One region of the Oceanobacillus phoenicis genome, then DNA from elsewhere that is predicted to be linked to it. Evidence: riboswitches for the same ligand, from Rfam matches in the RefSeq annotation. Region 1 holds a riboswitch; the other holds the start of a gene.
The links. A riboswitch is a leader RNA that binds a small molecule or an ion and turns the genes downstream of it on or off. The one in region 1 is predicted to bind cyclic di-GMP.

Region 1 (4,171 bases):
AATATTCCGTGTTAATGGTATATTAATTCCACAAGAATTAAACCTTATTGAACCACAGCACACAAAAGAAATGATTTCTTTACTTCTATCACCGAAGCAATTAGATAAATTTGAAGAGAACAAAGAAATCGATTTTTCTTTTGAAAAAGATAACTTAGGCAGATTTCGAGTAAATGCCTTTTATCAAAGAGGAGCAGTATCTATTGTTATTCGCATCATCCCAAATCATATTCCAGAATTGAATGAATTACATTTACCAAATGTTGTAAAAGAATTTTCTATGTTTCATCAAGGATTAGTTCTCGTAACCGGGCCCACTGGCAGCGGTAAGAGCACAACACTCGCTTCTATTATCGATTATATGAATAAAACAATGCGAAAACATATAATCACGCTAGAAGACCCAATCGAATACATTCACTATAATAAACAATCTATCATTAACCAACGAGAGATTGGTGTAGATACAAATTCATTTGTAAATGGTTTAAGAGCAAGCCTTCGACAAGATCCTGATGTTATTTTAATAGGTGAAATGAGAGATCTCGAGACCATCAGTACGGCAATAACTGCTGCAGAGACTGGACATTTGGTTCTTGGTACTTTACATACGAATGACACTGTATCAACGATAGAAAGGTTAATTGATATTTTTCCAAGTACGCAGCAACAACAAATTCGTATCCAGTTATCATCGATATTACAAGCTATATTGACCCAGCAACTATTTATCACGAAAGATAAGAGAAGCAGACGTGTGGCAACCGAAGTACTAATAAATACACCAGCAGTAAAAAACTTAATCCGTAACGAAAAAATCTATCAAATTCCAAATATACTACAAACTTCTAAAGAACAAGGAATGCATACTTTTGAAATGGACCTTTTTCGTTTGGTTAAAGAAGACATTGTTAATCCGGAATCCATTGCTCCATATATCGATCAAGGGGGTAACCAACAAAAATGGATTTCCAATATGTAGGGCGAAGCATAACTGGTAATAGAACCAAAGGTAATATCGAAGCAGATTCAAAACAACAAGCTTTAAAGAAATTAGAGTCTAGAGGATTAATTGTCATTAATTTAGAAGAAACAAAACCTTGGAATAAAGACATTACTTATTTTCAAAGAGTAAAAAATAAAGACTTTATTATCTTTTTAAGGCAGTATTCTACATTAATTCATTCAGGAATTAATATTTCAGAAGCAACAAAAACAATGACTCACCAAACCGATAGTCAGCTACTAAAGAAAACGCTAGTTGATATAGATAAGAAATTAGATCAAGGAATCCCGCTATCTAAAGCGACAGAAATGCATCCTAAAGTCTTCCCTTCTCTGCTTGTTCATATGATTCACGCTGGTGAAGCGAGCGGACAATTAGACGAAATTCTTCATGAAATGGCGGACTACTATGAAAAGCAGTATCAAAACCAACAAAAAATTATTACTGCGCTTCTCTATCCAACTGTAGTGGGTGCAATTACTATCATTTTAGGTTTGTTTTTACTTATGTTTGTCGTTCCTCAATTTGTTAATATGTTTCAATCTATGGGGCAAGAACTTCCTTTGTACACGCAATTGATTATTCAGTCAAGTGAAATTGCAGGTAAGTATTGGTGGATCTTAATCCCCATAATAGTAGCTATCATGGTTGGATATTTTTATATAAAAAGATCTGATTCCTTACAAATATATCTCGACACTTTAAAAATGCGTATTCCTCTAACTGGTAAACTAGTACAACAAGGAGCATTAGTACGTTTGACAAAAACAATGAGTACGTTAGTAAATAGCGCTGTACCAATGATAGAAGCTGTAGATATCACTTCCAAAATTGTTCAAAATAGAGTAATGGAAGAAATATTAAATGATTCCAAAAATGCACTTACAAATGGAGATTCTTTAGCAAAGCCAATGAAAAATCATTGGGCATTCCCAAAATTAGTGATTCAAATGATTGAAATAGGAGAAAAAACAGGATCATTAGATCAAATGCTCCATCGAGCGGCTTTATTCTATGAACAAGAAGTCGACCAACTTTCAACAAGAATTAAAACCCTTATTGAACCTTTTATGATCGTATTTTTAACTGTTTTTGTAGGTGGAGTCATTGTCGCTATAGTACTACCAATGTTTAACATGTTCGAACAATTTTAATAAGAAAATTCTAAATTTCTACAATTATTTTTCATTAATAGTAGATTTTCCCTATTATATGTTTTATAATTTTTATTAATAGTTAAAAAGTAGGATGCGCGGAAGAATTATCTTTATGTGGGCACTTGGATAATTTGGAGCTAGTAGTGCAACCGGCCAACTAACGAAATAGAATTCTAATTTCATAGGAGGCATAAAAATGAAACAAAAACTAAGACAGCTATTAAAGAAAGAAAAAGGTTTCACACTCGTTGAACTACTCGCGGTTATTGTTATTTTAGCAATAATTGTAGCAATTGCGGTGCCAGTTGTAGGAAATGTTATTGACAACTCAAAAGAAGAAGCTCATGAAGCAAATATGGATTTATTAGAAAATGCAGCTAAACTAGCCGATATAGATGGAAATTTATCAAATAGTACAACGGTAGAACAATTAGCTGCTGCTGGATATTTACAAGAAGTACCAGAACACCCTAATAATGGCGATTATGCTAAGGGTACGTTTACAAAAGATGAAAACGGTAAGATTGTTTATAGTGGCAGAGAGTAACGTTACTTACAGAGAAAAAATAACTTAATAAAATTAAGAATTCAACTGAGAATCTCATAATTGCTAAGTTCCTCTTAAAAGTGAATTAATTGTAATAGTTATATAATAATGTTCGTATTATAACAACAACTTGGCTTTGATTGTAATGATAGACGGCGACTTCTGCAGGAATAGCATGAGCTTAAAATCCACTTGAAAAGTGTTCTTCTTTTCCATAAAAACCGATGCCTGCGGAAAGCGTCCGTCTGTGATGAAAAATAAAACAGCGAACATTCGGATTTATTCCCCATACCCCAATGGGCATTCATATCTCCACTGAATTTCTTTTATTATCATTTACAGTAAGGAGCCTCGCTTATGTTTGATATTTATCCTCTACTATTCTTTATCCTCGGAACTATTTTTGGTTCATTTTTTATGGTCGTTGGTTTACGGCTCCCCAAACAACTTCCCTTCGCTAATACTCGGTCATGTTGTGATCATTGTTACTATCAACTTGGTTGGTACGATAATATTCCTATTGTTTCTTATATTTGGCTTCGGGGAAAATGCAGTAATTGTCATGAAAGGATTCATCCACTCCATTTTGTAACAGAAATCATAACCGGAATTTTATTTACAGTAAGCTATTATCACATCGGCTTACAGTGGGAGCTAATTATTTCCTTATTACTTATATCTTTATTAATTATTATTTGTATTACAGACTTTTTGTACATGGTAATCCCAAACAAACTGTTGCTTTTCTTTTTACCCATCTTCATTACTTTACGAATTTTGCTACCTTTAGACCCATGGTGGTCTATGTTTGCAGGTGCTGCAATAGGCTTTGGAATTATATTTCTAATCATTTTATTAAGTAAAGGAGGTATGGGAGCAGGAGATATGAAATTACTTGGCTTGGCAGGTATTGTCTTAGGTTATAAAAATATCATTCTAGCATTTTTCTTAGCGTGCATAATCGGTTCTGTCATCAGCATATTTTTATTATCTATCCAATTAATTCAACGAAACAAACCATTTCCATTTGGCCCGTTTATCGCGATTGGTATTGTCATATCATATTTCTATGGAGATTCATTATTTAATTGGTATCTTCAATATTTTATCTAAGTAGGTGATGCGATTGAAACTTTGGAATAGTGGTCGAGTGCACATAGTAATTACTAACGAGCGAATACGTTACAGTTTTCATAAAGCACCATCTCTTGAAAGTTTGGTAGTGAACGGGGAAATACAGCTCCCTTCTGACACGATAAAAGATGGGATAATAGAACAGCCAGATATTTTCGGAGAGATTATGAAAGAGTTGGTCGAGAAATATAAATGGAAACGAAAACAGCTTTTCTTTGCTTTGCCAGATGACACAACTGTCATAAGACAAATGGAAGTACCTATTTCTCTTAGCTCAGAAGAAATTTTACCTTATATACATACACAAATTGGTAACACGTTATTTCT
Region 2 (4,171 bases), 1.9 Mb from region 1:
ATGCAAGGTATCTCCGTAAAGGTCGAATACACTTTACTCGGTAAACTAGAAAATGAACTAAGACAATCTACCGAATTTAAATTGGCTGATATTCATTATCTGGAAAATGTGGAGTTTATTGTTTATGTAAAAGAAGAACAAGAATCACAATTTCTTACTTGGATTACTGATTTAACAAATGATCAAGCAACCGTTAAATTACAAGGGACAAAATATATGGAAATTGATGTTGATGACACACCTTCTCCTTCCTAATTAAGTCAAAAAAGCCTACGGACGTATATAAGTTACGTTCGTAGGCTTTTTTGGCTATCTTGCAGTGTGTATATACTTTTTTAAGTTCGGATTCATTGATAACTCTTCAACAAGTTGCTTAATCAACTCTTCAGAAGAGCCTATCTTTTGGTTTTCGGTATCATGAATCATTCGTTGAAGAATATTCTGATACTGTTCTTGCTCCCTCATTTAACTCTACCGCCTTTTACGAGAATATAAGTTTATATTCCATTAATCATGTAGTCGGATTTTGTCTTACAATGAAATTTATTGTAGCTAATCGTAATTTTATACAATTTTTTCAAACATGTCTATACTTTTTTTGTAATCTGAAAAATCATTGCAATTGCAATTAATGCTAGACTTCCTCCAAATATATCTAGGATTACATCTCCGACATATGGGGTTCTATTTGGAGTAATCCCCTGATGAAGCTCATCAATAACTGCATAGAGGGCAGTGAGAATAATAGACCAAATATATATTTTACTTTTTTTCCATTGCGTGTTCTTTATAATAGATATGAAAAATAAACATGTTAGAACAAAAAATACGCCAACATGAGCACCTTTTCTTATAAAGAACTCTATAAAACCTTCTACTCCTAAAGATTTAATACTTATAATAGAAGAATGATACGTAAACTCAATCCATGATAAGTACGGGGTTAAAAATTGTATGTCTAACCCACTTAATAAAGGTTTTACATCTTGGTTCTCATACGGAGTGGCAGATGAAGTGAAAATTAACATCATCCACATAATCGGTAACAGCCAATATAATAATCTTAAACGCATTACAAATACTTCCTTTTAGATAAACTTCTACAGAAATATTACTCGTATCTAGTATATACATTTTCAATATAATTGCCACATCATATGTACTTCATATCTAAAAAATCATTAGCCTGTTAAGATTATAAGCTTAACAAACTAATGATTATTTTTTTGACGCCATTTATTAAATTCAAGGTATTCTTTAAATTGCTCTTTTGATACCCCCGATTTCATTGCTTCTTGAACTATTTGCATCCACTCTTCATCAAGGTCAATTTCAACTTTATCTTCTAAGATTATTTCATTTACAGTAACCCCTAACACATTACTTATTTTTTCAATAAATTGAATGGAAGGGTTAGATTGAAGGTTACGCTCAATCGAACTTAAATATGATTTAGCGACTCCCGCTCTTTCAGCTAATTCAGATATAGACATTCTTCTTTCTTGGCGTAGTTTTTTTATCTTTTCGCCGATCAAGCTTATCACCTACTTTCACTGCAAATTATAACATAATTGCAGCGAATAGTTCTATATTGCGTAAGTTATTCACACAAATTACACCTTATGACCCGTAATCATTATGAATTGTCTGATTTCTTCGATTGTTAGTCCTAATTCTTTCGCTTGTTTAATTAAACGTACCCACTCTTGATCAACCTTAACAGAATGTAATGTTTTATCCACGATTTAGTCCCCTACCTTACATCCAGATAGTCCAGCCATCTTAGTAAAATCACCTTAGATCTGTGACTTTGCGTCCCTACTTTTCAGTAGGTTTGCCTTTTTCTGAGGATTTCGTTTGATTATAAGACTATCATACTATAATATCTTGCTTGTTTGTTTGACTTGTTTTGTCAGATAAACACTAGTTTTGCAAGGAGTAATCATATCTTTTAGCAAATGGATTCATTTGGGAATAGACTTGTATTTTTGCCAAATCATAATAAGCAATCCAACAAATACAACCAAAAGTCCTAAAAGTAGTATTGAAAATATGGAAGTAGCCGTGTTAGGCAGTAATTGATTACTTGAATTTCCGTTATTATTATCAACCAAACCCGAAACTTCAGCCACATCATTGTCTTTACTTCCTTGAGTGGTATCGCCTTCTGCATAGAAGATAAAAGAAAAAGAGCTAGATACACCTTGAAATTCATTACCTAAATGTTCTGGGAAGGTAACTGTTATATGCAAATCTTCATGATTTCCAGCATCTAAATATCTAGAAGGTATAGAAGAAAACTCAGAAATCTTTCCATCAAATAACTTGTTCTGATCATCATCCTCAATTAATAATAAAAGCTCTTTGAATAATTTATCATCACCATTATTTTCAACAGACATTTGATATTCAAATTCGCTTCTCCCCGAGTTATTGATAGTTAGCGTCCTTGGTGCCCAGTCACCAGGTTTCATATTCTCAATTTTAAATAGGAAATCGTCAGGTGTAATGGATAATTCTATTTCATTCGCATCTGAATTATCAGTATCAGCAAATGAATAATAAGGAAAGATTAGTGATACAATAATCCCAAAACAAACAATAAGCAGTAAACTTTTCTTCATTTCTTCACCTCCACTCTATATACTCAAACAATCATGTGGCGATTTGTTTATCTTCTTTTTCATCGTGTAATGCTTTCTGATGTTTTTCTAATTCACGTAATCCCTGCCAAATGGTGATAACAGCATATCCCAAAAGCAAAACACCTGGTATTAACAACAGAAAAGCTCCGTTTTGTGTTTGTGCAAAGCTTACGAGGTATCCTAAATACGGTATTGTAAACCCTGTATATTCAGCGGTAACATTTTCTGCAAATACAGGATTAACATCAGCTGCATTATTATTATCCCCTTTTGTTTGGTACATGATATGCTCTCCATTGTTTAACACTTCTGTAACTCGGTGGGTAACAAGTTTCGAATCCTCTTCCATAAATGTGATGACATCACCTTCTTGAAAACGAGTCATATCTCCACTAGTCTCTACAGCAATGACAGATCCTGTTTGAATACCTGGCTCCATGGAACCAGATAATACAGTTTTAAATTGATAACCAAATAATTCTGGTTCTCCGCCACTCGCTTTCGTTGTTATAACGATAGTTGCCATTGTAATTAATCCCAAAAAAAGGACAAATGAAATTAAATTACTTCCCCATTTAAGTAGTCTTTTTTTTGTTATCTTCATTGATCATTCTCCTCGCCTTCACCTGTTTTTTCAGCTTCTGATTGTTCTACTTCTTCATCATCTTCTGTATTCGTTTCAGGTACAGTCTCTATATCTTCCGTTTCTGCTTGATCATTTTTATCTGATGTTTCTTGTGATTTCTCTTCTTTTGTCTCTGTGTTATCTGTTTGATTCTTCGAGTTCTGTTCCACATTCTTATTCTCTTTGCTACCGTTCTCTACCTTCTCTTCTTGTTGATTTTCATTCACCGCTGTATCTTCTTTTTCTTGCTTAACTTGATTAGATTTACACTTAATTACAATCTTCTTACTCCATTCATCATGTTGTTTTCCATCATTTTTAAATTCAGGGTGTTGGAGTACTCGAAATTGATAAGAACCATTTTGGGTAACATCAAATTTTAAAGTTGTTTGTTTTCCAGATTTAAGTGGTGCTAACTCTTTTGTACTTATTTTTTCCCCTTTTTTTGGATCTCCGTTTTTACTAAAATAAATTTCATAAGTAGTTGATTGTTTCATATCTTTTCCAATATTTTTTATCTGCGCTTGAATGGTTTGCATGTTACATCCAGTGCTAGGATCCGTACCTTTTTCAGTGAATATAAGTTCACTTCCATCCCACCAAACCCCCGCTTGCACATATCCATCTTGATTCCTCTCTGAAAAATACGAGGCTGTTCCAGTTGTAGTAATCATAGATAAACAGGCAATTGCTACATATAATATGGCAACTAATTTAAGGATAAGTATACTTTTCTTCTTTGATTTAAACTTACGGATTCGCTTCATACGCAAGTTAACCCCTCCCTGGTTAGCTATTACTTTGGTTTAATAATTATTAGTTGGTATGATTAGTAAACCAAAATATACTAACCAACAAATATGTAATAGAAATTGATGTATAAATCAATTTCATAATAGGA

Region 2: another riboswitch for cyclic di-GMP. It lies ahead of ABC346_RS09415 (anti-repressor SinI family protein); the one in region 1 lies ahead of ABC346_RS00220 (prepilin-type N-terminal cleavage/methylation domain-containing protein).

The regions. Positions count from the first base shown of each region.
Region 1 is NZ_JBDFME010000001.1:31,077-35,247, forward strand. Features, by position in the region: gene ABC346_RS00210 (type IV pilus twitching motility protein PilT) at 1-982, shown strand, start outside; gene ABC346_RS00215 (type II secretion system F family protein) at 964-2,160, shown strand; cyclic di-GMP riboswitch class II at 2,244-2,327, shown strand; gene ABC346_RS00220 (prepilin-type N-terminal cleavage/methylation domain-containing protein) at 2,360-2,710, shown strand; gene ABC346_RS00225 (prepilin peptidase) at 3,068-3,823, shown strand; gene pilM (type IV pilus biogenesis protein PilM) at 3,837-4,171, shown strand, end outside.
Region 2 is NZ_JBDFME010000001.1:1,890,647-1,894,817, reverse strand. Features, by position in the region: gene ABC346_RS09435 (YigZ family protein) at 1-255, shown strand, start outside; gene ABC346_RS09430 (hypothetical protein) at 310-465, opposite strand; gene ABC346_RS09425 (VanZ family protein) at 588-1,073, opposite strand; gene ABC346_RS09420 (helix-turn-helix domain-containing protein) at 1,212-1,535, opposite strand; gene ABC346_RS09415 (anti-repressor SinI family protein) at 1,614-1,742, opposite strand; cyclic di-GMP riboswitch class I at 1,765-1,849, opposite strand; gene ABC346_RS09410 (hypothetical protein) at 1,965-2,624, opposite strand; gene sipW (signal peptidase I SipW) at 2,656-3,249, opposite strand; gene tapA (amyloid fiber anchoring/assembly protein TapA) at 3,246-4,037, opposite strand.